Regions from separate parts of the Paenibacillus sp. sptzw28 genome, predicted to be linked through region 1. Evidence: predicted binding sites of a transcription regulator. Region 1 holds the regulator's gene; the other holds the start of a gene.
What was found. Region 1 encodes LexA, which represses DNA repair genes until DNA is damaged. Its sites were predicted from a motif close to CGAACATATGTTCG; they were not measured.
Positions count from the first base shown of each region.

Region 1 (15,513 bases):
CGCGCGGCGGCGGTTGACGCACATGTCGTGCCTGAACCGTGGGACATGCCCGGATACGAGCATCCGGTCATTATGGCAGCGGGCACCTTCATGCAGGGGGGCAGCTTGGAGCTATCAGCAGATGCTCCGATACGCGAGCCGTACATCGCTTATATGCAGGGCGGACTCACTTATTCGCACGTCAAATACGGTGTTCTGAATGCTTTATCCACGCTTGCAGAACGAGAGTTGATTGTAATTAAACCTTACACAACTTGACATGTTTTTGGCAGAGCGGTACAATAGGGCATATATCAGAAACTGGAAGGTGCGATGCGACATGGGTGACGAAATACGCAGAAATATGGCGCTTTTTCCGATCGGCATCGTCATGAAGTTAACCGACTTGACCGCGCGTCAAATCCGTTACTACGAGCAGCATGAATTGATTGTTCCGGCTCGTACGGCAGGCAATCAGCGGCTGTTTTCGTTCAACGATGTGGAGAGGCTTTTAGAAATTAAATCGCTTATCGAGAAGGGTGTCAACATCGCCGGCATCAAGCAAGTTATGAATCCGGTTTCCAAAGAATCGGAAGAGGCGACTGTTCTGAGCGAGCAATCGGAGGTTAAGCGCCGCGAGCTTTCCGACGCTCAGCTGCACCGTTTGCTGAAGCAGCAATTACTGGAGAAGAGGCCGGGCAAAGCCTCGATGATTCAAGGCCAGCTGTCCCGTTTCTATAACAAAAAGTAATCAGCCTTCCATTACCTTACTTCAAAGGAGATGATTCCGTGAGCTACACCAAATACAACAAAGAGGATATCCTTCGTATTGCACAGGAACAGAACGTTCGTTTTATCCGTCTGCAGTTCACCGATTTGCTCGGAACGATTAAAAACGTGGAGATTCCGGTAAGTCAGCTGGAGAAAGCGTTGGATAACAAAATGATGTTCGACGGCTCGTCCATTGAAGGTTACGTACGGATTGAAGAGTCCGATATGTATTTGTATCCGGATTTAGATACATGGGTTGTTTTCCCTTGGGTGACACAGGATCGAGTTGCTCGCTTGATTTGCGACATTTATATGCCTGACGGTACGCCGTTTGCCGGTGATCCGCGCGGCATTCTAAAGCGTGCCCTGAAGGAAGCCGAGGAACTTGGATTTAGCGCAATGAACGTGGGACCGGAACCGGAGTTTTTCCTGTTCAAGACTGATGATAAAGGCGAACCGACGACCGAGCTTAACGACCAGGGCGGTTACTTTGACCTTGCGCCGATGGATCTCGGCGAGAACTGCCGCCGCGAGATCGTTCTGACGCTTGAGGAAATGGGATTTGAAATTGAAGCTTCACATCATGAGGTTGCACCGGGCCAGCATGAAATCGATTTTAAATATGCGAATGCCATTAAAGCGGCCGATCAAATCCAGACCTTTAAGCTTGTTGTTAAGACGGTCGCCCGTCAGCACGGCTTACATGCTACATTTATGCCCAAACCGCTTTTTGGCGTCAACGGGTCTGGCATGCACTGCCACATTTCGCTGTTCCGCGGTCAAGAGAACGCCTTCTATGATGAGAGCGACAAGGCCGGCTTAAGCCACACGGCACGTTATTATATGGCCGGTGTTCTTCGCCATGCCCGCGCATTCGCAGCAATTACCAACCCGACGGTCAATTCCTATAAGCGTCTGGTTCCCGGTTATGAGGCGCCTTGCTATGTCGCTTGGTCGGCAAGCAACCGCAGTCCAATGATCCGAATTCCTGCCTCCCGCGGTCTCAGCACCCGTATCGAGGTGCGCAACCCTGACCCTGCCGCCAATCCGTATCTGGCTTTGGCCGTCATGCTTAGGGCAGGTCTTGACGGAATCCAGAATAAGCTTCCACTTCCGGCTCCAACGGATCGCAATGTATATATCATGACTGAGGAAGAGCGGATCGATGAAGGCATACCTAGCTTGCCCGAGAATCTTAAGGATGCAATCGATGAAATGCTTCGCGACGAAGTCATCTGCGATGCACTCGGCGATCACGCGCTTGCTCATTTCTTTGAACTGAAAGAAATTGAGTGGGACATGTACCGGACCCAGGTTCACCAATGGGAACGGGACCAATACTTGACACTGTATTAGAGAGCTATTACTGACATTAACATTACGTAAACTTCGGTTAATGAACATACAGGTGACAAAAAAACTGCCAAGCTGTCTGGAAACAGACCGATTGGCAGTTTTTTAATACTCAGAACTATAAATTCGATTTATAGCTTTCACTTTGCCTATTCCGTGCGAATATAATGCATCATATTAAGATAACGGGGGAGTTCAGATGGGGAGGAATGCTGCTGGAGTGCAATCTTTCGGACTGTCCGGCGATATCTTACTGCGGGTGGCGGCACAGATGCTGCCCTTTTACCGCAAGATAGCCTTTAATAAAACATTCGCCGATGCTTGGTCAAAGGCTGTCCGAGAACTTGATCTGGATACGATGGAGCAAGCGTTCAAATCTGCTTCCCCTTCCGCTCCGGTTGACGGTTTATCGGTAAACGGTATCGGATATTTCATCGATTTCCGGCTTCCGAAGCCGGTGATTCAATATACGAACGGGACCGCCCTTCAGCTGGGTAAAGCACGATTTGAATTTTCTACACCGATTCATCGATCGATAGCGAGGGCTGTCTTACCATTGTACCGGGCATTATCACGCTTTTCAGCCTACGCTTCGGCCGTTGCTGCCGCAATCCGCCGCAAAGATTCGAGATCTCTTCAAAGGTTGATCAGCGTGAGAGTGAGGACAAAGGCGCTTCAATCCGTCAAAATTAAATACTCCGGTATTAACCTTGAGTTTAAATATAAAAGCAGTAAATTGGCCTATAACAATATGTTATACCGCGAATCGTCGATTTCCGGCATTTGATCGAAAGATGGCAAGAGGGGCTGCGGCATTCGCCAAAACGGCAGTGCGGCAGCCCCTCTATTGTTAAGTATTCAAAAAGCGGTTTAGTGAATATCGCGGAAAAGGCCGATGACTTTGCCTAATATGGTGACGTTACGTAGTCGTATCGGATCCATTGTCGAGTTCTCAGGCTGCAGCCGGATATGGTCTCTCTCCCGGTAAAATGTCTTAACCGTGGCTTCGTCGTCCTCCGTCATGGCGACGACGATATCACCGTTAATTGCGGAAGGTTGTTGGCGTACGATGACATAATCGCCGTCATGAATGCCGGCGTCAATCATGCTTTCACCGATGACGTTAAGGATAAAGACATTATGGTCGCCTACTTTGCTTGCCGGAAGAGGGAAATACTCCTCAATGTTCTCTGTCGCCGTAATCGGGACACCGGCTGTAACTTTACCGACTACAGGAACCTTCGCAACCGCGAGCGGGAATGGAAGCTCGTTGTCGTCCTGATCTAATATTTCGATCGCTCTTGGCTTCGTCGGGTCACGACGGATCAGTCCTTTTTTCTCCAGGCGGTCCAGATGCCCGTGTACGGTAGAACTTGAAGCAAGTCCGACCGCTTCGCCGATTTCCCGTACGGACGGCGGATAGCCTTTCTCCCGTACTTCCGTCTTGATAAATTCAAGTATCGCCTGCTGGCGGTTGGATAGTTTCGACACGAGAATCACTCCAAATGTTTCATTTGTGTCAAATTATAACACAGAACCGGAGTTCGTACAAACATAAGTTCGAGAAACAAGGGTTCGTATTTTTGGGGCTGAATTCGCTTCTTCGTATGGCGCGAATGTTTACGAACAAATGTTCCAAAAAGCTGTTGACTGCAAACGAATGTTCGTGTTATTCTGATTTCAGCAAGAATAGAACAAACGTTTGGGGTGTTGGGGAATGATAACAACAATATCTTCGTACTCTACTAATTATAAAGGATCTAGCGATAAGGTTGTGCGCAAACGTTCGTGGGCGGATCGCCGTTTCGAACGGGTGGTCGTGAGACTGGCTGCAGCATCGTTGCTGTTCGTTATTCTGTTCACAGGATTTACTTTAATGAAGAGTGATGCTAGCGGTGAACATCTCGCAGAACCGGCAGCGGGTGAGAAAGTGATTTACATAAGCCCGGGCGATACGCTTTGGAGTATTGCCGGCGGGTTACGTAAGGAAGGGGAAGATTTGCGGCGAATAATTTACGATTTGAAGGAACGCAACAATCTCTCCTCAAGCACTCTAAAGGCGGGGCAACTATTAATCATTCCGGCGGACTACTAGTCCGCTTTTTTTTATTTCCATAGTGTTCGGATATCCTCTCTGCCTTGACAATGCAGGTCTGAAAATGTCAAAGTAAAAGATGGAATGTTGGCACAAATATTGAGAGGAGCGTAATGGTTTTGGAGAAGCTGATCGCACGTATTAACGAGCTTTCACGTAAAAACAAGACGGTCGGTTTGACGCCCGAAGAGCTTGTCGAGCGCGATGCTCTGCGGCAAAAGTATTTGGATACCTTCAAGCAAAATTTCAAAAACCAGCTGGACACGATTAAATTCACAGAGGACGAGGACGACAACGACAACATCAAGCATTAATTCCGATGAGGTTAACGAGACTTCCGCCGGACACCGCGGGTTGTTGAAGATTGTCCAATAAGGAGGTATGACAGGTGCAGTATCGATTGTTGGGTAGAAGCGGCCTTGCCGTATCGCAGCTGTGTCTGGGTACGATGACGTTTGGCAACACGACAAGCGAGAGCGATTCCATTGAGATGATAGACCGTTTTTTCGAACGGGGCGGAAATTTTGTGGACACGGCAAATGTTTATGTATCCGGGCGTTCGGAGGAGATTGTGGGCAAAGCAATTAAAGACCGCCGCTCTGAGGTGGTACTTGCGACCAAGGTCCGTTTTCCGACTGCAGATCACCCGAACGGAGTCGGCGTTTCGCGCAAGCACATTATGGATTGCGTCGAAGCGAGTTTGAAACGGCTGCAGACCGATTATATCGATTTATATCAGGTTCATGTATGGGATCACGCGACTCCGATCGAGGAAACGATCCGTGCGCTTGACGACCTGGTCACGACAGGGAAAGTCCGTTATATCGGATGCTCGAATTTTTTTGCTTGGCAGCTCATGAAGTCGCTGGCCTGCAGCGATGCTAACCGATATGTTCGTTTTATATCGGTACAGCCGCAGTACAGCTTGGTCAGCCGTGAAATGGACCGTGAGATGATGTCGCTTTGTTTGGAAGAGAATGTAGGCGTCATTCCATGGGCTCCGCTTGGCGGCGGTTTCTTGACGGGACGTTATACAAGGGAGGAGCCGACATACGGCCGTCTAACGACCAAGATGGGAGAGAGTTCATGGGGGGTCCGCGGCACCGAACGCAACTTTTCCATCCTGAGCGCCGTACTTGAAGCTGCCAAGGAACTGGAGAAGACACCCGCCCAAGTTTCCCTCAGCTGGCTTCTTCAGCGTGAAGGCATTACATCGCCTATATTCGGAGCAAGCACGCTTGAGCAGTTTGAAGACAACATGGGGGCGATCGGATGGAACATGCCCGAGCCGGTATGGAACCGCTTGAATGAAGCGAGCTCGCTTCCGTCCGAATATCCGAACAGGTTCATCGCTAAATTCGCAAGGCCGTTTTGAATGAGTGGAATATAGCGCTTACGATATGAATAATGCTCCAATTGCCGGTGCAATATTCAGCTATGCTTACGAAGTAAGTTTTGCTCCGCAAAACTTTGCTTATGCTTACGATGTGAATATTGCTGGCGCAATATTCTGAGGGGGAACAATCGTGTCAAGATCTTGGGAACGCAAAATACAGAAAAATCAGAGTCAGCTAAACAAGCAGCGCAAGAAGCAGGGGATAGCGCCATTATCGGTCAGCAAGTCAACAAGCCATCCGGTGGAGACTTTCAAAGGAAGAAGCCTGCTAATGCCGTCTTTCCTGCTGTTGTTCACCTTGTTTTACGTCATAATCAATCTTACCGGCGGTGCGTATAAGCAGGCGGGTTATATGTTCTGGATAACGATCGGGTGCTATATTTTGCTTGCGGTTCTGTTTATTATGCGCCGTCCGTACCTGTCGATCGGTAAGGATTTCGTTCGCTCACGCCGTTTCGGAGGCGACCGGACGCTGTATGTCAGTTCAATTAAAGGCATTACGGTGTCGAAGGGCAATGTCCTGATTGAGCAGCCCAAGGGCGGCAGCTGGATGTTCTCCCGGTTCATTAACCGTTATCCGACCGATATGATGGCAGAGCGGCTGCGTGCATTTGCAAGCAGCAATCAAATTCCGTTTACGGAGAAATAAAGCGACTGGAGTGGAGTAACCGTTATGGCTAAGAAGGCGGTATTGTTTGATTTGGATGACACGTTGTTGTGGGACGATCGAAGCGTGAAGGAAGCTTTCGAAGCGACCTGCAATAAGGCATCTGCCGCGACCGGGGTAGATGCAGGAGCGCTCGAGGAATCGGTTCGGCGTGAAGCGCGTGCCTTGTACGAATCGTACGAGACGTTTCCGTTTACCAAAATGATCGGGATCAACCCGTTCGAAGGCTTGTGGGCCAATTTCCTCGAAGGTGATCAGGTTGACTTCAGGAAGCTTCAACAGCTCGCTCCCGGGTACCGCCGCGAAGCGTGGACGCGCGGCTTGAAAGCGCTTGGTGTAGACGACGCGGCGCTTGGCGCCGAGCTCGCCGAGCTGTTTCCGGCGGAGCGGCGCAAGCGCCCGATCGTATATGAAGAAACGTTCCGTGTTCTTGACCGGTTGAAAGGAAAATACAAGCTGCTGCTCCTTACGAACGGATCGCCGGATCTACAGAAGGAAAAGCTCGCGGGAGTGCCGGAGCTGGCGCCCTATTTCGATACGATCATTATTTCCGGAGAATTCGGCGAAGGAAAACCGGCCGCACCGATTTTCCGCCACGCGCTGGAGCGACTCGGTATCGAGCCGGAAGACGGTATAATGGTCGGCGATAAGCTTACGACGGATATTCTCGGTGCGAATACGATTGGAATGACCTCCGTTTGGATTAACCGCCATGGGGTTGTGCGAACGGATGAAATCGTCCCGACGCATGAGATAAAGCATTTGGAAGAGCTGCTTGCTTTATTAGGCTAAAGTATGTAATATCGGCACACATCAGAACCCGCAGACTATATTGATAGTGCGGGTTTTCCTGTATCATCCGAACCAGAGCGGGATACAAACGAACACTATTATATTCGTCTATCCTTGTAAAAGTTGGCGTTCCGACATTGTCTTGGAGTTGCTGTTCGCTGCTGAGTCCATTCCAGGGGCGAAGAAGGCACTTTGACCGCACCTTCTACAATTCTTCATTATAATCCGCGTTATGAAGTTGTTTCATCGCCAAAAGTTATGAACCCCAGCAGCTGTAAACAGGTAATCACCTTTTCCGCACTTTGTTCCGTGGATTCATTTTCGGTATCAATAATCAAGTCCGGCTGTTCCGGCTCCTCATACGGATCGGTGATACCGGTAAACTGAGTAATTTCACCGGCAAGAGCCCGCTGGTACAACCCTTTTACATCCCTTCGAATGCATTCCTTCAAAGTGCATTTTACATATACTTCTATAAAAGGATCGAGTTCGCGACGCAAAATATCTCTCATGCTTTTGTAAGGGGTAATAAACGAGCCCAGGACGATAACCCTGTTGCGAGAGAGCAGCTTTGCAATATAAGCCGCACGTTCGATATTTTTAAATCGGTCTTCCCGTGAAAAATTCAACTCCGCACATAGATGTTTACGGATTTCATCACCATCCAATATCTCGACAGGCAGCCCGGCTGCAGTCAGCTTCTCTTGAACCATACGACTGACGGTGCTTTTGCCGGAACCGGATAAGCCGGTAAACCATACCGTAACTCCTTTGTGCAATTGTTTCATTCCCCTCATTATTCGTAATAGTATAACTCCCTCTATTATCATATGAATCTCTAATGATTGCGTTTGGACTTTGGCGATCAGTCAAATCACTTGGGTGCATGTCATGAACTTTTCTAGGTGGAGGTACATACCATATGGAGGGGATTTGCGCCTGATCAATCACATAATCCGATTAAAGAAAGTCACAGTGAGAATGTAAAGGTGGAAGTTGAGTTTTCCAACTGAACAATGCCGCTAAAAAAATTGCCCTTGGCTGCAGTTAGCATGCCAGGGGCATTTAAACCTTCATTTAGCAGCTGCAGCACGCTAGTTTTGCGTTTTTAGGAATGACGGGTCTTCGAACGGATGCGCGATCCAGCCTTCCGTCTCAATAAACAGGCGGACTGCGACGATTTGACGATTGTCCATCAATGTAAAGAAGTGCGGTTTGTGCTCAGGTACGGAGATCACATCGCCGGCTTCCAGCTCGACGTCGAAATATCCGACTTCGTCGCTGCCCTTAATAATGAAAATACCGCGTCCGGCCGTAATGGCGCGAACCTCGTCCTCCGTGTGAGTATGCACCTGTTCGAATTTTTTAAGAATCTCGTCCAAGTTCGGCGTAGCGTCGGACAACGCGACGATATCCCATGTGAGGTAGCCGCGGCGTGAAGCGATGTCACGGATTTCTTCATCAAAAACTGTTAAAATTTGCTGTTTTTCCTCGTCGGAGAGAATAAATTTGTCCTGCAGTTCCGCCGGCAGCTTGCCGGGGTTCCAATGTTCATACAATACTTCCTGATTCTCAAGAAAGGCGCGGACGTTCTCTTCGCCCGAGATGCGCTCGTTCGTGTTCCGGATACGGATTTCAGCCATCGCGAGATCCCTCTTTCCCATAGATATTAATTCCGATAAGAATAATTATAAAACAAAGTAATCGGACTGTCGACAGAACCTTTTCACATCGCGCGGATTCTGGTAGACTAAGGGTTAATGATTTTTTCACTGCCGCGCTCGTCCAGGGATTGTTTGAAGGCGATGGACGCGGCTTCGGAAGGGAAGCTCATCGATGACGAAACCGACTATACAAGAAATGATGCAGAAACGAATTCTCATTCTAGACGGCGCAATGGGGACAATGATTCAGCAGGAGGATCTCGGTCCGGAAGACTTCGGCGGCGAGGAGCTTGAAGGCTGCAACGAGATGCTCGTCTTAACCCGGCCTGATGTGATTCGGAAAATCCACGAGGCTTATTTGGCCGCGGGTGCAGATATTTTGGAAACAAATACGTTCGGCGCTACGGGTGTTGTACTTGCCGAGTACGATATTACCGAGAAGGCACGGGAAATTAATCTGGCTGCTGCGGCTATTGCGCGGGAAGCGGCGGACAAGTTCTCTACGCCTGACCGGCCGCGTTTTGTGGCAGGCGCTATGGGACCAACGACAAAGACTCTCTCCGTAACCGGCGGAGTTACCTTCGACGAGCTTATCGAGAGCTATTACGAGCAGGCGGTTGCGCTTATTGAAGGCGGCGTCGACGCGCTGCTGCTCGAGACGTCCCAGGATACACTTAACGTAAAGGCGGGAACGATCGGTATTCGGAACGCCTTCGAAACGACCGGGAAGACGCTGCCGATCATGATCTCGGGTACGATAGAGCCGATGGGCACGACGCTCGCCGGCCAGAACATCGAATCGTTCTATATTTCGCTTGAACATTTGAACCCGATATCGATCGGCTTGAACTGCGCGACCGGCCCTGAATTTATGCGCGACCATATCCGTTCCCTCTCGGAAATCGCACGGACTGCGGTCAGCTGCTATCCAAATGCCGGTCTGCCGGACGAGAACGGCAATTATCACGAATCACCCGTTTCGCTGGCGAAGAAAATCGCCGCGTTCGCGGAGCAGGGCTGGCTCAATATCGCCGGCGGCTGCTGCGGGACGACACCGGATCATATCCGTGAGATGGCCGAGACGCTTGCAAACTACCCGCCGCGCACGAAGCAGGGCGACCACCCTGCGGCCGTGTCCGGCATTGAAACGGTGTTTATCGAAGCGGATAACCGGCCGATCATGATCGGTGAACGGACCAACATTTCCGGCTCGCGCAAATTCAAGCGGCTGATCAAGGAAGGCAAATTTGACGAGGCTTCGGAAATCGCCAGAGCGCAGGTCAAAGGCGGCGCGCATATTATCGATATTAACCTGCAGGATACCGATATCGACGAAGCATACGCCGTTAATCAATTTCTGCCTCAGGTCGTGAAGAAAATCAAAGTCCCGCTCATGCTCGACTCCACCTATGACCACATTATTGAGCTGGGATTGAAATATTCGCAGGGCAAGGCCATCATAAACTCGATCAACCTTGAAGATGGGGAGTCGAAGTTTGAGAAAATATTGCCGCTCATCCACCGCTACGGCGCGGCAGTCGTATGTATTCTGATCGACGAACGCGGACAGGCGGTATCGCGGGAAGCTAAGATGGAAGTTGCGGCCCGTTCATATGATCTGCTGGTTAACAAATACGGCATGGACCCTGAAGATATCATTTTTGACCCGAACATGTTCCCGGTCGGCTCCGGAGACCCGCAGTATATCGGCTCTGCAGTCGAAACGATCGAAGGAATTCGTCTCATTAAAGAGAAATTCCCGAAAGCGAAGACGATTCTCGGCCTCAGCAATATTTCTTTCGGGTTGCCGGATGCCGGCCGCGAGGTGTTGAATTCGGTTTATTTGTATCACTGTACCAAAGCGGGTCTCGACTATGCGATCGTCAACACGGAGAAGCTGGAACGTTACGCTTCAATCCCGGATGAAGAGCGCCGTCTTGCGGAAGAGCTCATTTACAATACCAATGACGATACGCTGGCTGCTTTTGTCGCTGCGTTCAGAGACAAGAAGATCGTGAAGAAGGAGAAAGCTTCCAATCTGACACTCGAGGAGCGGCTCGGTTCCTATGTGGTGGAAGGTACGAAGGAAGGGCTTATCCCGGATCTTGAGGAAGCGCTAAAGAAATATTCGCCGCTTGAAGTCATCAACGGACCGCTCATGAGAGGGATGGAAGAGGTCGGCCGGTTGTTTAACAACAACGAGCTGATTGTAGCTGAGGTGCTGCAGAGCGCAGAGGTGATGAAGGCGTCGGTCGCTCACCTGGAGCCTTTCATGGAGAAGGACGAGACGTCCGTGAAAGGAAAAATCATTCTGGCCACCGTAAAAGGCGATGTCCATGATATAGGGAAAAATCTGGTCGAGATCATCTTGTCCAATAACGGGTACAAAATCATTAATCTGGGCATCAAAGTACCTCCCGAGCAGCTGATTGAAGCCTACCGGAAGGAGAAGGCCGATGCGATCGGGCTCTCCGGCTTGCTTGTTAAATCGGCACAGCAAATGGTCATAACCGCGCAGGATATGCGCAGTGCAGGCATTGATGCGCCGATTCTGGTAGGCGGCGCGGCATTAACGCGCAAGTTTACGAAAACCCGTATCAGTCCGGAATACGATGGCTTGGTGCTGTATGCGAAGGATGCAATGGATGGACTCGATATTGCAAACAAGCTGATGAATCCCGAATTGAGACGGGTGTACGAGGATGACTTGGCGGCGTTCAAGGCGGCCGGCCACATCGAAGAGGAAGAGAAGAAGCCGCTTCCCGAGCTCACCAGGGCGGTCCGCTCCAATATTTCGGCGGATGCGCCGGTCTATATTCCGCCGGATCTTGACCGACATGTACTTCGTGACGTGCCGATTCCGCAAATCGTACCCTACGTAAATATGCAGATGCTGCTGGGTCATCACCTGGGTCTGAAGGGTAACGTGGAGCAGCTGCTGGCTGAACGCAACGAGAAAGCCGTGCAGCTTAAGGAAACGGTCGATACGCTGCTTCGTGAAGCGGCAACGAAGGGAACGCTGCATGCTCACGGCATGTACCGGTTTTTCCCGGCGCAGTCGTCGGGCAACGACATTATCATTTACGACCCGCAGGAGTCCGGACAGGAAATCAAACGATTCACCTTCCCGCGGCAGCACGTGGAGCCTTATCTTTGTCTGGCCGATTTCCTCAAATCGGTCGACAGCGGAGTGATGGACTACGTCGGGTTCCTCGTTGTGACCGCTGGGGAAGGCGTACGGGAGCAAGCAGGCGAACTGAAGGACAAAGGCGATTACTTGCGCTCGCACGCGCTGCAGTCGGTGGCACTGGAAGTGGCCGAAGGACTTGCGGAACGCGTTCATCATATGATGCGGGATACGTGGGGATTTCCCGATCCTCACGATATGACGATGAAACAGCGCCATGGGGCGCGTTATCAAGGCATTCGCGTTTCGTTCGGGTATCCCGCTTGTCCGAACCTTGAAGATCAGGAGCCGCTCTTCGACCTGATGAAGCCTGAGGATATTGGCGTACAATTGACCGAAGGGTTCATGATGGAGCCGGAGGCATCCGTCTCGGCGATGGTGTTTGCGCATCCGGAGGCGCAATATTTTAACGTGGAAAAGGCTTAACGGCACAAATATTCAGGGCGGCTATCGGCCTGGTCTGACATATGAAAAAAGTGATTCATCGCATACCCTCTGCAGTCGGTATAACCGCCACTGCCGAGGGTATTGCTATAGTAAGGATAAGGAGGAGAGCCGCTATGAATCTGACGTTTCTTGGAACGGGTGCAGGGAGACCGACGAAAGCGCGGAATGTCACGTCAATGGCGCTGTCGCTGCCAGGCCCTACAAATTTATTTTGGCTGTTTGACGCAGGTGAGGGTACACAGCACAGACTTCTCGGCAGCAAGCTGAAGTTAAATAAGCTGGAGCGGATTTTCATCACACACTTGCATGGCGATCATCTTTTCGGTTTACCGGGTCTGCTTAGCAGCCGTACTTACTTTGAAGGGTCAGTCCCTTTGAGCATCTGGGGTCCGCCGGGAATCCGCGCTTATCTGGAAGCTGTTTTCGAACATAGCGGCACTCGTCTTGAATACGAGCCGGAGATTATCGAAATATCGGAGGCAGGCCTGATAGCAGAGGACGACAGGTTCACGGTTGAAACGGCGGAGCTCGATCATCGGCTGCCATCTTTCGGCTTTCGGATCACCGAGAAGCCTTTGCCCGGGCAGTTGAATCTGGAGAAACTGAAGGAACTTGGGGTACCGCCCGGACCACTATACGGCAGGCTGAAAAAAGGCGAGGACATCACGCTGAGCAGTGGCAAAACCGTACGTTCGGCGGATGTAACGGGAAAGCCGGTTCATGGGAGAATCGTGACCATTCTTGGAGATACTTCGCCCTGCGACAGCGCAATTCGGTTGGCACAGGACGCAGACCTGGTGGTCCATGAAGCGACGTTTGCGGCTGGTATGGAAGAGAAAGCGGCCGCTTACGGCCATTCGACCGTACTGCAGGCTGCGCAGGTGGCAGCGAGCTCGAACGCAAAACGGCTGGCCGTCACACACTTCAGCTCGCGCTATGATGACGAAGCGGTCGCGAAGCTTGTTGAGGACGCGCAAACGATATTTCAGAATACCGTCGCCGCTTATGATTTGCTGGAGCTTAATATTCCGAGGACGGCTGACCAGTCTTAATATACCGGTAGACATTTAAAACGAAAATAACCCCTGTACCGAACCGCGTAAGCATTCTTGCGGCAAACGGTCAGGGGTTATTGGTGCAACCGAGCCCGGTTTATTCCTGTTCTTCCTGAAATTCCTGCTCGTCACGCATCTCCGAAGTCAATCCTTCGATGCTTTCGCTGCGGCGCGCATTCTTGGATTCCACATTGCTTTGCTCTTCGGATGAAATTTCGTCCGCATGCTCATTAAGGTACTCTTCCGCTTCGTTCATATTTTCTTCCGTATTTTCGATTGCATTTTGCAGATTGCTGACGTTGTCTTCGCGATTGTCCGGATGTGCCATGTTCTGTAGTTCCTCCTCTAAGATTATATTTGGTTAATTTTTCAAACCTTGTATAGCTTGTACAGTCTCAGGGCGGTCTATACAAAAACATTATGTCTCGAAAACGATCCGTTAACGAAACGCTGCTATTATGATGCTGTAAGCTGCATGCTACAAATCTAATGGCAAAATCGGAAAGGATGTTGCTTCCTGGATAGCGGAACTCATTTGCTCTTCGGCGTTTCTTTGGCGGGTTTGTCCATGCTTGATCCGACCGTTGCATCCCACCCGGAAGTCGCGCACGCCGTTATGGCCGGCACCCTTATTGGAAGTCACGCACCGGATTTTGATTCTCTGATGAGGCTGCGTGGGGAACCGGCGTATGTCCGCCACCACCGCGGGCTGACACACTCGCTGCCGGCGCCGGCGATATGGTCTGTGCTGCTCGGTTTCCCGCTTGCTTGGATGTTCGGGGTATTGGATGCCGGATGGACGGTCATCCTATGGACCTTTATCGCTGTCTGCTTACATATAAGTCTTGATTTATTTAACGCATACGGTGTTCAATGCCTGCGTCCGTTTTCCGCGAAATGGCGGCATCTTGACGTGCTTTGCCTGTTCGATCCGTACCTATTTGGATTACATGCCACAGCCGTTCTCATATGGCTGTCAGGCACATTCTCTCCCGGTCTTATGTTTGCTGCGGTATATTCCGCCAGTATCGCCTATATCGGGTGGCGCACGGCTCAGAGCGTACGCACGAAACGGAAGCTGCAAAGCGAATACCGGACTAATGGTCAAATAACGCTGATCCCAAGCATGTCGGGAGTTACGTGGCAATATGTTGCAGAGACGGACGACACCTATGCGATCGGTACGGTAAAACAGGGGAATATCTATCAGCAAGCAATACTCAGCAAGACGGGTCCGGACAGGTATCCGGCGGCCGCGAAGGCGACTCTAGGCACGCTTGGCGTCAGTGCGTTTCTCCATTTTGCCCAGAGCGTTCATGTCCAGGTTAAGGAACGGCAGGAAGGATATGAAGTAACGTGGAGCGACGTCAGATTTTGGCATAATGATAAAATGCCGTTCAGCGCGGCTGTTACGCTCGACCGGGATTTAAACGTGCTGCATGACAGGATCGGATGGAGCAAGAAAACATGGGAACCGCCTTATGTATAATTGATGGGCTGCCTTCCGGGAGGGTTCGACAGGACCGGGAGCGGCCTTTTTTTGCGTTATACGATTGCATGCCGAACATACATTCTGTACAATAAAGAGAATAGAATCGGAATGGTTTTAAGAAGGGGAGAATAATGGCATGAACCGGTGGACGGGGAAAGCATCAGGCTTGGACGAGTGGCTGCAGCTGCTTAAACAGCAACCGGAAATCATGGAAAATGTGACACATTGGCATACCATTCCGCCGCGTGAAGCGCGCAGTACGGAGATGCCGGCGGATATCCATCCCAAGCTTAGGGAAGCTCTGCAGGGACGGGGGATCGGAAAGCTGTTCGTACATCAGGCGGAAGCTTACCGCGCGGTGCGCGGCGGTCTGAACGTGGTCACTGTAACGCCGACGGCATCGGGCAAAACGCTCTGTTACAATTTGCCGGTGCTGCAGTCGCTGCTTGAGAACGATAGCGGCCGAGCGCTTTATTTATTTCCGACCAAGGCGCTGGCCCAGGATCAAGTCGCTGAGCTTCAGGAGCTGGCAGCGGCAATGGATGTCGATCTGAAGACGCATACATATGACGGCGATACTCCGCCTACGGTCAGACAGGTGATCCGCAATGCAGG
Region 1 covers NZ_CP080545.1:3,021,770-3,037,282, forward strand. Annotated here, with positions in the region: gene KZ483_RS13430 (methionine gamma-lyase family protein) at 1-258, shown strand, start outside; gene KZ483_RS13435 (MerR family transcriptional regulator) at 320-730, shown strand; gene glnA (type I glutamate--ammonia ligase) at 769-2,106, shown strand; gene KZ483_RS13445 (hypothetical protein) at 2,303-2,890, shown strand; gene lexA (transcriptional repressor LexA) at 2,974-3,594, opposite strand; gene KZ483_RS13455 (LysM peptidoglycan-binding domain-containing protein) at 3,821-4,198, shown strand; gene KZ483_RS13460 (DUF896 domain-containing protein) at 4,312-4,512, shown strand; gene KZ483_RS13465 (aldo/keto reductase) at 4,587-5,573, shown strand; gene KZ483_RS13470 (hypothetical protein) at 5,725-6,243, shown strand; gene KZ483_RS13475 (HAD family hydrolase) at 6,268-7,053, shown strand; gene cysC (adenylyl-sulfate kinase) at 7,284-7,883, opposite strand; gene KZ483_RS13485 (1,2-dihydroxy-3-keto-5-methylthiopentene dioxygenase) at 8,148-8,696, opposite strand; gene metH (methionine synthase) at 8,890-12,330, shown strand; gene rnz (ribonuclease Z) at 12,465-13,403, shown strand; gene tlp (small acid-soluble spore protein Tlp) at 13,504-13,734, opposite strand; gene KZ483_RS13505 (metal-dependent hydrolase) at 13,924-14,895, shown strand; gene KZ483_RS13510 (DEAD/DEAH box helicase) at 15,035-15,513, shown strand, end outside.

Region 2 (15,513 bases), 860 kb from region 1:
AACCGGGCAGCTCCCCGGGATGCGAAAGGCCGATTACATGCGAATCGATGCCATCGAAGTCGGAGCCAAACATTAGCTGATGCTCTCCGCCAAGCTCGCACATGCGCTCGATATGCTTCAGAACATCGTCAACCGATGCCGCCCCTTCCGCACGGATAAAATAAGGGACGAACGTAATACCGATCAGCCCGTCCTTCGCGATAAGCGCTTTGATTTGTTCGTCCGTCAGATTGCGCGGATGATCGCATAAAACGCGCGAATTGGAATGTGAGGCGATCACTGGCTTGGTCGCCGTCTCCAGCATGTCCCAAAATGACCGCTCGGACAAATGAGATACATCTAATAGTATACCCAAATTATTACATTCTTGTACAAATTCACGCCCTTTGGCTGTCAGTCCGCCTTGTCTCGGCTCCATAACGCCGTCAGCACCCCAATTGGCCCTATTCCACGTCAAGCCGGCTGCCCGTACCCCCAGATGAAACAAAATCCTCAGCATGGCCAAATCGCCTTGAAGCCCGTCCGCACCTTCAAGAGACAGCATGGCGCCGATCTTGCCGCTGGATTGAAGACTCCTGATATCTTCCGACGTTCGAACCCATTTCATATCCGGCTCACTGAGTATTTTCCGGTGAAACAAATCGATGCTGCGGAGAATCGGAGTCATCGTTTTTTCCATCTCGTCAGGTATATAAATGGCAAATGTCTGGAATACTGCCGCGGCATCTTTCAGTCTCGGCAGCGTTACATCCAGCTTGCCTTCCGTGTCTTCGGCAAAAGACAAACGGTCATCTTGAAGCAGCTTGTAAAGCACATCACAATGAAAATCCAACGATTGCAGCTTGGTCATTCTTTAGTTACCTCCCGAAATTTCCTCCGACTGCGCGCAAAAAAACCTGCCTACAGTGTAAACAGGTCTACAATTCAGAGGTTAGCGTATATTCCATACCGCTATCTGGGCTCTACAATAAGCTTAATGGCGGTACGATCTTCTCCATCGATGACAATGTCCGTAAAGGCCGGGATACAGATCAAATCCACTCCGCTTGGCGCCACAAACCCACGGGCAATGGCAACAGCTTTTATAGCTTGGTTCAACGCACCAGCCCCGATCGCCTGCAATTCGGCCGCTCCGCGTTCACGCAGTACTCCGGCCAGCGCCCCTGCAACGGAATTCGGATTGGACTTTGCTGAAACTTTTAATACATTGACGTCCATGTTAAGTACCTCCTCGGGAATGATGGATGGATACCACTATTTAGATAGTATTCGAGAGAGGCGAGAAAATTCCTTCTTTCTTGGTGAATAGTTTGCAAACTGTTCTGAATTGTGAGAATTTTCAAAGTTTCATATCAATCGGTTAAAGCATCAGCCAATCCGTTTCCGTCAATCTTATTTTTTGTATCCGCTTTGCAGTCCCTGTGAAATCATCAATTTCCGCCAGAACGGCATGAAAATGCCAATCCCCTTCATCGACGACGAAACGGACAGGCAGCTGCGTCTTAAATTTGTGAATGACCGCCGTACGCTCCATTCCGAGCACGCCTTCCTTGGAGCCAACCATACCGACATCGGTCAAGAATGCTGTACCACCAGGCAAGATCGAATCGTCATTTGTTTGTACATGAGTATGCGTACCGACCACCAGAGAGGCACGCCCGTCCAGATACCAGCCCATCGCGATTTTCTCGGACGTCGCCTCCGCATGAAAATCGACAAGGATGCATTTGGTTTTGGACCTTAAGCTGTCAAGCAGCTCGTCCGCTTTACGGAATGGACAATCAATGGGCGGCAGGAAGGTCCTCCCCTGCAGGTTGACGATAGCGAGCTCTTTGCCGTTTGCCTTAATGAGAGCCACTCCTTGTCCTGGCGCTTCTTCCGAATAATTAGCCGGACGTACGATCCGGGGCTGCTCATCGATCCACTCGAAGATGTCTTTATTGTCCCACGTATGATTCCCCATCGTGATACCATGGACACCTGCATCCAGCAGTTCCTTCACAATCTGAGCCGTAATTCCTCTGCCTGCTGCTGCATTTTCTCCGTTGGCTATAATAATATGGGGATTATATTTACTCTTCAGCGAAGGCAGTACTTTCTTGACCGCCATGCGGCCTACACTCCCAACGATGTCCCCGATAAATAGAACGTTCATCCTTCAACCCCTCTTATATAATCAGAAAAGTGGCTGACTGGCAGCCACTTTTCCGATTTCGCTTGCGATCTTGTTATTTTGCGTATTCAACGGCTCGCGTTTCGCGAATGACGGTTACTTTAATATGACCCGGATAATCGAGCTCGCTCTCGATTTTCTTCGTAATGTCACGCGCTAGGCGGAACGCTTCCGTGTCGTCGATTTTGTCGGGCTGTACCATGACGCGTACTTCACGACCTGCTTGAATAGCGTATGATTTCTCGACGCCTTCGAACGATTCGGAGATATCTTCAAGCTTCTCCAGACGCTTGATGTAAGTTTCAAGCGTTTCCCGCCTTGCTCCCGGTCTGGCGGCCGACAGAGCGTCTGCAGCGCCAACCAGCATGGCAATAACCGATGTCGCTTCGCAATCGCCATGATGGGATGCGATACTGTTGATGACCACCGGATGTTCCTTGTATTTCTTCGCTAGCTCAACACCGATTTCCACGTGCGAGCCTTCCACTTCATGATCAAGCGCTTTTCCGATGTCATGCAGTAAACCGGCGCGTTTGGCAAGCGTTATATCAACGCCAAGCTCTGCAGCCATCAGACCTGATAAATAAGCGACTTCCATGGAATGCTTCAGTACGTTTTGCCCGTAACTGGTCCGATATTTCAAACGACCCAATATTTTGATCAAATCCGGATGCAAACCATGAACGCCAACCTCGAACGTTGCCTGTTCCCCATATTCGCGGATGCGTTCGTCCACTTCCTTACGCGATTTCTCGACCATTTCCTCGATACGTGCAGGATGGATACGTCCGTCCGCAACCAGTTTCTCAAGGGAAGTGCGAGCGATTTCGCGGCGAATTGGATCGAACCCGGACAAGATGACCGCTTCCGGTGTATCGTCGATTATGAGATCGATACCGGTCAACGTTTCCAACGCACGAATGTTACGGCCTTCACGTCCGATTATCCGGCCTTTCATCTCTTCGTTCGGCAGGGATACAACGGATACAGTCGTCTCCGCTACATGGTCCGCCGCACAACGTTGGATAGCCAATGAAATGATGTCCCGCGCCTTTTTATCGGCTTCCTCTTTTGCTTGCTGCTCGATTTCTTTAATCATTTGCGCTGTTTCATGGCGCACTTCCTGCTCGACGTTGCTCAGGATTATCTGTTTGGCATCTTCCATCGTCAAGTTTGAAATGCGTTCAAGCTCATGAAGCTGCTGCTTGTAGAGAGAATCGATCTGCTCTTGTGTCTCCTCGATCCGCTTCTCTTTGTTGGCTACTTGCTCTTCTTTGCGTTCCAGCGTTTCTATCTTTTTATCCAACGACTCCTCTTTTTGCAGTAGCCGTCTCTCAAGACGCTGTACCTCATTACGACGTTCGCGAATGTCTCTCTCAGCCTCGGTACGGAGCTTGTGGACTTCGTCTTTCGCTTCGAGGACCGTTTCTTTCTTAAGCGCCTCGGCTTCTTTCTTCGCATTGTCAAGAATCTGACTAGCGGCCTGCTCGGCGCTTGAGATCTTGGCCTCGGCGATCGACTTTCGAATAAAATAACCGATCCCAAAGAAAATTACGCCAACAACGAGAGCGATCGGAACTGTCCAAATCGACATCTTCTCACCTCCTCGTTGCTCACCAAAGCAAACGCTTGGGACGATATTTTGTTTTACAGCCGGTTGTTAACCCGATTTCATACACTAAATTTGACGAAAATAATCGTTTTGAATCAATTTTTGGAAGAAAAATCGATTCTGTAAGAAAGAATACAAACTTATTTTATCTTTTGTGAAAATCAATTGTCAAGCATGTCCCACTCTTCGTCGTCATCAGCTTCCTGCCCCGCTTCGTTTACCGCACGTTTAACAATGGAATCCGGGAACCCTCTGCGAAGCAAAAAAACAGCCAGTTTACGCTTTCGATCCCGGTGCTCGCCTTTTAAATACGGCCACTTTTTGTTCGCAGCGCGTATCGCCGCCTCGGCTTCCGATTCGGAGTCAAGTTGCTCCGATGCTTCCTTGGCCGTGGTCTTTGCAATACCGCGCTGCTCCAGCTCCTGCCTGAGCAGGCGGCGCCCTTTCAATTGACTTCGCATCCGTTCGGCCGCGAATCTATTGGCGTACGAAACATCGTCGACCAGATGCTCTTGCATTAGCCTTTCAATCGCTTTCTCGGCTGCACGCTCATCCATTCCCTTGCGCGATAAATACCGCGATATTTCCTTCTGAGTACGAGGTCTGGCGCCCAAATAAGCGAGCGACATGACGTAAGCCCGATGATTGCTGTCTTCTTCTCCGATCTGTCTCAGCTCTTCGGGATATATCTGCCTTCCTTTCATGAGCCGAAACTTGATTAACAGATCCTCGTGCACCGATATAAAAGGCTCCTCGAGTTCATCTACATACAATTGATACCTCTGTCTTTCTTTCCGGTCTTGCCGGACGGCTGTAATGAGAAGCATCCCCTCGCCCGCCCGCTCCTGATCAGTCATTATGGTCAACGACTCCTTTCAAAGTCCCTGCAAACAGAAAAGCACCTGGGCAGGTGCTCTTCGGTCTGTCATTTTCGTTATGTGCGAACCTGTTAGCCTAATCCAAATCCAGCTCTTCTTCCTCTTCATCGCCGCTGAATGTTCCGTTCAAGGCAGCAGCCGCCAAATTGCTGGCTTCGCGAATCTGATTCTCAATCGTTGCCGAGATATCACGGTGATCCTTCAAGAACTGCTTTGCATTCTCGCGCCCTTGCCCGAGACGTTCTCCATTATAGGAGAACCATGCGCCGCTCTTTTGGACAATCTCCATTTCCACGCCGATATCGACGATACTGCCTTCTTTGGAAATGCCTTCTCCGTACATAATATCGATCTCCGCTTGTTTGAACGGAGGAGCCACTTTATTCTTTACCACCTTGATACGCGTACGGTTACCCACCATGTCGTTGCCTTGTTTAATGGTTTCAATACGGCGGACATCAAGCCGAACGGTAGAATAGAATTTCAGTGCGCGTCCACCGGGCGTCGTCTCCGGATTGCCGAACATTACGCCCACCTTCTCACGCAATTGGTTAATGAACATTGCAATCGTCTTCGATTTGCTGATTGCTCCGGATAGTTTGCGCAGCGCCTGCGACATTAGCCGGGCCTGCAAGCCGACATGGGAGTCACCCATCTCGCCTTCGATTTCCGCTTTGGGAACGAGTGCAGCAACGGAGTCGATAACAATGATGTCTACTGCGCCGCTGCGGACGAGCGCCTCGGCGATTTCGAGGGCCTGCTCGCCTGTATCCGGTTGCGATAGGAGCAGCTCATCAATATTAACGCCGAGTTTACTGGCGTAAAGCGGATCAAGAGCATGCTCCGCATCGATGAAGGCGGCTTGTCCCCCGACTCGCTGAACTTCCGCGATGGCATGAAGCGCAACGGTCGTTTTACCGGATGATTCAGGGCCGTAGACTTCGATAATGCGGCCTCTCGGCAACCCGCCGATGCCAAGGGCGATATCTAGTGCAAGGGATCCGCTGGAAACCGTCTCGACTTGCATATGAGTGGACTCCCCGAGCTTCATGATGGAACCTTTTCCGAATTGTTTCTCTATTTGACGTAAAGCCATTTCAAGCGCAGCGCGACGATCTGACAACGAATCCACATCCTTCATAATTTATACTTTAATGATACCTTGTTTTGGTTGCGTTGACAAGACTTTTTACGAACATATATTCTTATTTATCCCCATCGGCCGATGAGCAAAAAAAAGAACCGCAGCAAAGTATTCTTCGCCACGGTTCTTCCGTCAACTAATGACGATTATAGTCGATCGCCGGCATTATGACAAGCTATTTCCTTAGGTATGCCCTACTCGTTCTTTGCGAGGATCTGCCACAGCCGGTAAAATGCAGACTTTGCAGCACGGAGCCGGATAATGCTGCGGCTTCCGCCGAGCTGGGCGGTATGCACGAGCGTCGGCTGACCGCGCCTTGCAATCGCAAAATATACAAGGCCCACCGGTTTCCCTTCGGTTTCGGACGGCCCTGCCACACCCGTCAACGAAACGCCAAAGTCGCTATCTGTCAATTCCCGGATCCGCTCCGCCATAAGAACAGCAGTCGACTCGCTGACCGCGCCCGGCGCCCCGGTTCCTTCAAGCTGGGACATCGGTATGCCGAGCAGCTTGTGCTTGACCGCATTTGTATACGTCACAACTCCGCCGTGAAACTCGCCGCTGCTGCCGGGAACATTAGTGACAAGCTCGGCGAACAAACCGCCGGTAATGCTCTCGGCGCTGGCCAGCTTGAGTCCGGACGCTCTCAGCAGACGTATTACAGCTTCCTCAAGGGGAATGTCCTCACGGGCAAACATGTGCTTGCCAACACGCTTCTTGATCTGCTCCTCCGCTTCATCCAGCAATACGGCAGCAGCCTGCTCGGTTAACGCTTTGGTAGAAATCCGGATAGCCACTTCACCTTCTTTGGCATAAGGGGCGATCGTCGGATCCGACTGTCGTTCGATTAAATCAATGAGCTCCTGCTCCAGACTGGATTCGCCTATGCCGGCAAATTTAAGCAGCCGCGAGTAAAGTTTGCGTTCTTCGCCGGATACGGCACGAAGCCACGCTTTCGCCGGTCCGTCGAACATCGGTTTCATCTCACCCGGCGGACCGGGCAGCAGCACGTAATGCGTGCCGTCAACGGTTATCGCATTGCCCACCGCAAGCCCGGCATCGTTCTCAAGAGGCTCGCAGCCTTCAATTATATTGGCCTGCCTCCGGTTGCTTTCGACCATATGTATGCCTCGCGCAGAGAACAACGCTTCGATTTTGGCCATCGAAGGCTCATGAATGACAATCCGCTTATTTAGATAAGCGGCAAGCGCGTCTTTCGTCAGATCATCCTGTGTCGGGCCGAGCCCGCCTGTAAATACGATAACGTCTGCCCGCGTGCGGGCAAGCTCCACAGCTTGACGGATTCTACCCATATTGTCCCCGACGACCGTCTGGAAATAAACGTCGATCCCCATTTCGGCCAGTCCCCGGGACAAATAAGTGGCATTTGTATTAACGGTTTGGCCAAGCAAGAGCTCGGTTCCGACAGCAATGATTTCAGCTCGCATCAGCAGCAGCTCCGTTCCTAATGTAATGAAAAGCATCATTCCTTCGCAATGAAGGAATGATGCTCACAGTAAAAAAATCTTGACTCATTCGCTAAGGGGAATGAGGTTTTTATTTTTGACGAAATAATCGATACCGGAGTAAACCGTAATAAGCGCGGCCACCCAGCTGGAAATAAGATCAAAGCGGAAATCGACAAAGGCGAATGGAAAATTGTTCAACAGAAGTGCGATAATCATCGTGATTTGAACGGCTGTCTTCCACTTGCCCCACGGGCTGGCCGCCAAAACCGCACCTTCAAGCAGGGCGATCTGGCGAAGTCCGGTAACGGCAAATTCGCGGCTGATTATGACAATCGCTATCCATGCATCCAATCTGCCCATCTCTACAAGGGAGATGAGCACCGAAGCGACTAGAAGTTTGTCGGCAAGCGGATCGAGCAGCTTGCCCATGTTGGTAACGATCTTGTTCTTCCGTGCGATGTAGCCGTCCAGTGCGTCTGTGCTGGCCGCGACGACAAAGATCAGTGTCGCTAATATTTGATTCCACGTTATGGAAAAATTTGCAAATGTCAACGGCTTCAGGTTAACGTTGATAAGCAGCAAAATAATGATTATAGGCACTAAAAAAATACGGGCTAGTGTTATTTTATTGGCCAAATTCACGAAGATAGCCCCTCCCCGGACATATCGAATTCATAAGCGTGCGTAATCCGCACCTTCTGAATTTCGCCGATACCGGCTTTGCAGTTCGCTATAAACACTTCGCCGTCGATTTCAGGCGCATCATAAGGCGAACGGCCTACATAAACATCACTTCTACCGTCGTAACGCTCGACCAGAACATCGATTTCACTGCCAATATGCTTCCCGCTATTCGCTTTGGAAACTTCCCTTTGAATTTCCATAAGCGTGTTCGCGCGCCATTCAATGACCTCGCTTGGAACATGGTCCGGCAATCTGGCCGCCGGTGTGTCTTCTTCGGTCGAATAGGAGAATACACCGAGCCGGTCAAATTTCATCTCTTTCACAAAATCGCATAGACGCTGGAAATCTTCGTCCGTTTCGCCCGGAAATCCGACAATAATAGAGGTGCGCAGCGCCACGTCCGGAATTCGCGCCCGGATTTTGGCGACGAGCTCGCGGGTATCGCGCTGACGGCCGGGACGGCGCATTCTTTTCAAAATCGAATCTTCGCTGTGCTGCAACGGCATATCGATATAGTTGCAGATTTTCGGATTTGCTGCGATCGTATCAATCAGCTCATCCGTAAAAAATCCAGGGTAAGCGTAATGCAGCCGCACCCAAGCAATTCCTTCCACTTCGCTGACTCGGTTGAGCAGCTCGGGAAGCATAAACTTATCATACAAATCGGTTCCATAGTTTGTCGAATCCTGTGCAATCAAGCTGACTTCCTTGACCCCTTGCCCGGCTAACTGCTCAACTTCAGCCACGATCGACTCAATCGAGCGGCTGCGGAACTGCCCGCGCATAATAGGAATTGAACAAAAAGTGCATGCATTATCGCAGCCTTCCGCGATTTTCACATAGGCCGTGTAACGCGGAGTCGTTACAAGACGCGGCAGTTTCTGGTCATAATCGAATACCGGATTGCCTACCTTTACCGGTTTCTTACCACGCAGCGCTTCATCGACAATATCATTAATATGGTTAAAATCGCCGGTGCCGACGATACCGTCGATCTCCGGCATCTCTTCCATCAGCTGCCGCTTGTAACGCTGTGTAAGGCAGCCCGAGACAATAAGCGCCTTTAGACGTCCCGTCTGCTTGAATTCCGCCATATCCAAAATCGTGTTCACCGATTCTTCTTTGGCTGCGTCGATAAAACCGCACGTATTCACGATAATAACCGTAGCGTCATCAGCTTGGTCGACCAGCTGATAACCCCGCTCGTGAATCAAGCCGGACATAATCTCCGAATCGACTAAGTTTTTCTCACAACCAAGTGTTACGACTTTTACCCGTTCTGTCATTGATGTGTCCCCCAGATCTCCTCCGAAAAGCTATCTCCACAAGTATAATACATGGTCTATACAGTGTCAAAATCGGAAAAAGCCCCGCTTAGAGCCCGAATCGGCGCCAAGAAGGACCTTATCGCATTAGAAAAAACAACCTATCTGTAGTTGGTGAACTGCAATTCGATTTGCAAATCGGCTCCACGCAGCAATGTCATAACAGCCTGAAGATCGTCCCGGCTCTTGCCTGTGACCCGGATCTGATCGCCTTGAATCTGACTTTTCACCTTAAGCTTCGAATCCCGAATAAGAATATTGATCTTCCGCGAAATATCCTGTTCAATGCCTTGCTTCAGCTTGATTCGCTGTCGGACCGTTCCGGCCGAGGCCGGTTCTATTTTTCCGAACTCCATGTTCTTAATCGGCACGCCGCGCTTAATCATTTTGGATTGCAAAACATCGATGACGCTCTTAAGCTTGTACTCGTCGTCGGAAGCGACAACCAATTCTTCTTTCTCAAGCTCAATGCTGCTTTTGCTGCCTTTGAAATCGAAACGCGATTCGATTTCCCGTTCCGCCTGCGTAATGGCGTTAGAGAGCTCCTGCATATCAACCTTTGAAACGATATCGAATGAATTTTCCGAGCTCATTATGTAAGCAACCCCTTTTTCCATTTAATTCTTGTTCCGTATTATACCCGAAATTCAGATGCAAGAAAAGGCATCAATCCTGCCATGACCATCAGGATTAGATGCCTTTTATTGAAATCCGTCTATGTGTTAGGCTGTGATCCGTCGGAAGGCTCCAGCTGCATTTTCCTTGTGCCGATTTTATTGCCGTCGTCAATTAAGACCCCATCAACCGTCACTTCAACCAGATTGGCGTGGGCGATATTGATGTAAACAGCCCCTTCTACATCAACAGTTGCCGTTTCATTGTCTTTGAGAGTTTGGGATAGAAGGATTTTCCCTCTGCTGCTGTTTTGGTTTACCCCTACCCAAGAGTTTCCACCGGTCACTTTAAACTCGATTTTGTGTGTACCCGTAGGCGATACCTTATAATAATCCGTCCGCCCGGATGTACGCTCCAGCGTAAGCGTCGTTTGAACGGCCGCCGGGGGCGTCGGATCCACAGGAGCAGGAGCTACCTTGTCGGTCTCTTGATTTGAGCCTGTGCCGTTCGAGCTTGTAGGCGGGGTATCGCCATTTCCGGTTTGCGGCGCCTGTGTCTGATCCGTCATCTTCGTTTGATTAGCCGAATCCACATTACTACCGCCGGGCCTATTGATGGCATACACATATACGATTACGACGATCAACAACAGAAAGGACCACATGAGCGCACGGAAACCCCAACGGCTCCAGGCATCGGATGAGGACCTGGACTGGGTTCGGCGCGGCCGTTGTACGGGTTCGGCAACCTGTTCCGGCACAGGCGAGGGTATTTCCTTCTGGTATAAACGAAGCACTTCTTCCGCATCCAGACCTACCGATTCCGAATAGTTTTTAACAAACGCGCGCACGTAAAAGGATCCCGGAAGAACTTTGTAGTTGCCTTCTTCAATGGCCTCCAAATAACGCTTTCGAATTTTGGTTAATTCTTGAATGTCATCTAGTGACAGGCCGCGCTGTTCACGCGCTTTCCGGAGTAATGCGCCTAAATCCGACATGACCACACCTCCCGTTCGTTCATCTTCATCAAAATTCATTGAACCCCGTTGTAAAGGATTCGTACGTGATTTCTTCGTCCGGCGTGTTGCGTAATTCAATAATATAATCGAAATTATTGTATTCGTATGAGGACTCTTTAATAAAAATATCAGGATGCTCGATCACCTTTGTGGAAGGAGATGCCATAATTTCCTGCAAAAGAGTATAATGCTTCTCATTGGAACGGATTGTGCTCACAATGCCGTCAATAATAAAAATGTTGTTCGGATTCATCTCTTCCTCGGAAAGCTGGCTTCGCACTGTCTGACGCAAAAGCGTCGACGATACAAACGTCCACCGTTTGTTCGAGCATACGCTTCCCGCAATAATCGACTCGGTTTTGCCAACACGGGGCATCCCCCTGAGTCCAATTACCTGATTGCCTTCTCGCTTGAAAACCTCGCCAAGGAAGTCAACAAGTAAACCAAGCTCATCACGAGTAAATCGAAACGTCTTGCGGTCATCGGAGTCGCGCTCGATATATCTGCCGTGCCGAACCGCAAGTATATCCACAAGCTTAGGTTCGCGGAGCTTCAAAACCGTGATATTCTCAACCTTCTGCAGCATTTTCCCAAGAATTTCGATCTTCTCGTCGTCATTCGTTTGCAGCAGCATGCCTCGTGTACGGTTCTCAACGCCATTGATGGTTACGATGTTTACTTCCAGCATTCCGAGCAGAGACGCGATATCGCCGAGCAGGCCCGGCCGGTTTTTATGTATCTTATACTCCATATACCACTGTTTGATTTCCATGAGACACCTCGTTTGTGGAAATGAAGAGCTTGTACGCTGTACCCGAAAGATTATTCTACAATATTCGTCATAATCCTGCAAGGTCTGTTGAAAACATTGCAGAAAAGCCCCCTTGAGGGAGGCTTTTTGCCACATATCATCAAAAGTATAAAATTTTGCTGAATACTTTCTGATATGTCCAAAGGAAGAAACTTGCTCTACAGCCTGTGCGGCTCAGCGGTTCTTCACAAGCTTACGATTTTTGAACAAGCTTGACCATGAGCCTGGCAATTGTTTTCTGTTCGTCTTCGTTGCCAACATCCCAAAGCTCTTTTAACGCGCGCTCCTGATCGTTCTTGGGATCAACTTTCGCATCGAGGAATGAACCGATTTCGAATGCAAGCTTCGCAATCGAATCTTCGCTTAAGCCGATTTCCTTGCCGTGCTCCACCCGATCGGCCAGAAACTGTTTCCATGTGTCAAAATTGGAAAGGACGGTTGTCATTGTGCTTGCGCCTCCTTTGCGTGTGTTGGCCGTTGTCCGGCAACATAACGTATTTTGCTCGCAAAGGGCTTATCTTATTCGACGAGTAATAAGCCGGAAATGTTTCACTGCTCAGGTTAGCCATCCACCGTTTGGACTTATGATTTGCCCTGTAATGTAAGCTGACTCCGGCAGCGCGAGGAAATAAACAAGCGAGGCGATTTCATCGGGTTGGGCGAACCGTCCTACCGGTATTTCGGATTCAAGCGCTGTCTTCTCTTGAGCGTTCAAATTATCGAGCATGACCGTATCTACCGCCCCGGGGGCTACTGCATTCACCGTTACGCCGGAAGGCGCAAGCTCCTTGGCGAGCGCCTTTGTGAAAGCATTCATACCGCCTTTGGTTGTAGAATAGAGCACCTCGCAGGATGCGCCGGACATTCCCCAGATCGAGGATACGTTGATAATACGACCAAACCGCTGAGAGATCATTGTAGGCATGAATATCTGAGTGCATAAGAACATGCCCTTTAAATTAACCGCCATCACATCGTCCCATATTTCCTCGCTCACATCGCAGAGCATACCGTTATGGGCGATACCCGCATTGTTGACGAGAATATCCGGCACCGAATCACGGAACGCCAGCTTCTCGCGCATTCTCAGAAGCTGATCCTTCGAACGCAAATCGGCCGCTACGGTCATCACATTTGCGGCGCCAAGCCGCATACATTCGCGCGCCGTCTCGTTGGCGGCCTCATGCGCTTCGTTATAATGAATGACGACATTCATGCTCTCCGCAGCGAAGCGGCGTGCAATTGCCGCTCCAATACCGCGGCTTCCCCCGGTCACAAGCACCGTCATTTCGTTTAATGTTTTCAACCCGGATCCTTCGATACAATCGAAACCGCCATCCGGTTCCAATCGAAATGGCTGCGCAGCCGCTCGTTCGCTTCTTGAAGCGTGATGCTTTCGTAGACCGGCAGAAGCTTAAACAAATCGGCTCCCCGAAAACGGTAGCGCGTGAATTCGCCGGCAATGGCCTCGGGGGAATTGAGCATCCGAAGGTAACTGCCGATTTTTTTACGCCTTGTTCGCTCAAACGACTGCTCGTTCAGCCCGCTTGTCCGGGCCGCTTCGATTGCTTCGCGCAATCTGGCAAGCAGTTCGTCGGGATCCCGTGTTTCGCCGCCTATGACCGAGAAAGCATAGTCTTCGCTGCTGTTATATTCATGCCCGAATGAATCGGAGATCAAATTATCGTCATACAGCGCGTTATAAATCGGAGAGCTTGAACCAAGGAGAGCATCCAGCATCAGCTTTGTGGCCAGTTCGGTGCGAAGAAGCTCGGCCGCTTCGAGAGGGGTCCGGTGCTCCTTGAAACCGATCATGCATTTGGGCAGGGATACGGGAAGTACGGCCGTCTTGCGCTTCGTTTTAACAGCTGCCGGCTCTTCACCGAAGAAACGGTTGATCGGTCCCTGGGGCTCGAATGATTTCTTCGCTTGATTGCTTCGCACAAGATCGATCACCTCGTCCGGCCGCACACCGCCCACAATAAAGAGAAACATATTGGATGGGTGATAGAACGTTTCGTAACAGCGGTAAAGCGTCTCCTTGTCGATCTTCCGGATTGATTCCGCGGTACCGGCGATATCGATGTGTACGGGATGGGCATTATAGAGAGCATCAATCAGCCCAAAATAAACCCGCCAATCAGCATTATCGCGGTACATGTTGATCTCCTGCTCGATTATTCCCTTCTCTTTCTCCACGTTTTCATCCGTAAAGTAAGGATTCTGGACAAAATCAAGCAGAGTTTCAAGATTCGCTTCAATTTGTTCGGTTGCAGAGAATAGGTATACCGTGCGGTCAAAGCTGGTATATGCATTGGCCGAAGCGCCCTGGGATGCGAAGGTTGCGAAAATGTCGCCGGCCGGTTCCTCGAACATTTTATGTTCAAGGAAATGAGCAATGCCGTCGGGGACTGACACCGGCTCCTGGTCACCAACGGCAAACCGGTTGTCGATGGAGCCATAACGGGTTGAGAATGTGGCGTATGTCTTGCTGAACCCCTCTTTAGGAAGGATCACGACCTCCAGACCGTTTGGCAGCACTTCCCTGTAAATCGTCTCTTGTACCCCCGGATAAGCTAACGTCTCCATATGCTTACCCCTCCTTCCCGTCGCGCAGGAAATAAATCGTATCCAGCTCTGTTTTGCGCGCTACCGCGGCGATTTGTTCCGCAGTCACTGCCTTCACCTGCGCAAGCAGTTCATCCGTCGATCGTTCGCGCCCTGACAATACCGCATTGAAATCGAACCCGATCATTTCATTGGCAGAATCCTGCAGCTCCCGCAGATGATTGGCTATCATCGCTTTGGTCTGGTTCATCTCCAAATCGCTGTAAGAACCGGTTCGCATTCCTTCAAGCTGCTTTTCGATAATTTCCGTAGCACGCTCGAAATTAGCAATCTCAATACCGGATTGTATCGTGCAAATACCTTTATGGCCGTCCAGCCTCGATGCGGCATAATAAGCCAGACTCGCTTTTTCCCTGACATTCAAGAACAGCTTCGAGTGCGGGTACCCGCCCAGAATGCCGTTATACATAAGTGCAGCCGGATAATCGTCATCCGCATAAGATGTATGCACGCGTAAGCCCATATTGAGCTTTCCCTGACTTACATCCATTCGTTCAATCACGTTACGGACCTTGTCGACCGCTCTTGCGGACGCCGGTCTGCCATATGAAGCAGGCTGGCCCTTGTCGAGCTGAAAGGCTTCCGATACAAGCGACTTCACTTCTTCAAGCGACGTGTCGCCTACTACATATAAATCCAATGCCGCTTCCGACAACCATCTGTGATACATCGCCGTTAGCGATGCTGGCGTGATGGCATCGATATCTTCCAGCTTACCAAGCGGGTGGAGTCTGTACGGTTCGTCATGACACATTTCTTCCAGGCATCGTTCGGCGGCATAGCGGATTTTATCATTAATTATAGATTCCAATCGCTTGCGTAAAGTCACTTTCTCAGCATCGACGTATTTGCCGCGAAGTTGTCCGTTCTCCGCAGCCGGATCGGTCAACACTTCCCCGAGAAGCTTCAAGGACGAGGCCAGCAAAGGCTGATTCGAAGAAACGAACCGGTCGTTAATGACATCCATCCGGAACTGAACGATCTGGGAGTCTCCCCGCTTGTACACATCGAATCCGAACCCCGCTCCATATAAATCGTCGAGCCGTTCGCGGAAAGCAATCGTTTCCGGAGTTGAAGCGGTCCCGCGTCTTAATACGAAAGGAATTAAGGCTACTGGCGTAACCGTCTCTTCGGTTAGCGGCAAGCCGGCATACAG
Region 2 covers NZ_CP080545.1:3,886,240-3,901,752, forward strand. Annotated here, with positions in the region: gene KZ483_RS17635 (dipeptidase) at 1-850, opposite strand, end outside; gene KZ483_RS17640 (stage V sporulation protein S) at 952-1,218, opposite strand; gene KZ483_RS17645 (TIGR00282 family metallophosphoesterase) at 1,361-2,155, opposite strand; gene rny (ribonuclease Y) at 2,229-3,767, opposite strand; gene KZ483_RS17655 (RecX family transcriptional regulator) at 3,947-4,642, opposite strand; gene recA (recombinase RecA) at 4,740-5,786, opposite strand; gene KZ483_RS17665 (competence/damage-inducible protein A) at 6,002-7,255, opposite strand; gene pgsA (CDP-diacylglycerol--glycerol-3-phosphate 3-phosphatidyltransferase) at 7,340-7,918, opposite strand; gene rimO (30S ribosomal protein S12 methylthiotransferase RimO) at 7,915-9,246, opposite strand; gene KZ483_RS17680 (YajQ family cyclic di-GMP-binding protein) at 9,387-9,878, opposite strand; gene KZ483_RS17685 (helix-turn-helix domain-containing protein) at 10,001-10,897, opposite strand; gene KZ483_RS17690 (DUF3388 domain-containing protein) at 10,926-11,690, opposite strand; gene KZ483_RS17695 (DUF3243 domain-containing protein) at 11,923-12,174, opposite strand; gene ymfI (elongation factor P 5-aminopentanone reductase) at 12,286-13,017, opposite strand; gene yfmH (EF-P 5-aminopentanol modification-associated protein YfmH) at 13,032-14,318, opposite strand; gene yfmF (EF-P 5-aminopentanol modification-associated protein YfmF) at 14,323-15,513, opposite strand, start outside.
Region 2: a site for LexA is predicted at 5,856-5,869, ahead of recA (recombinase RecA). Genes of this name have one in related genera too.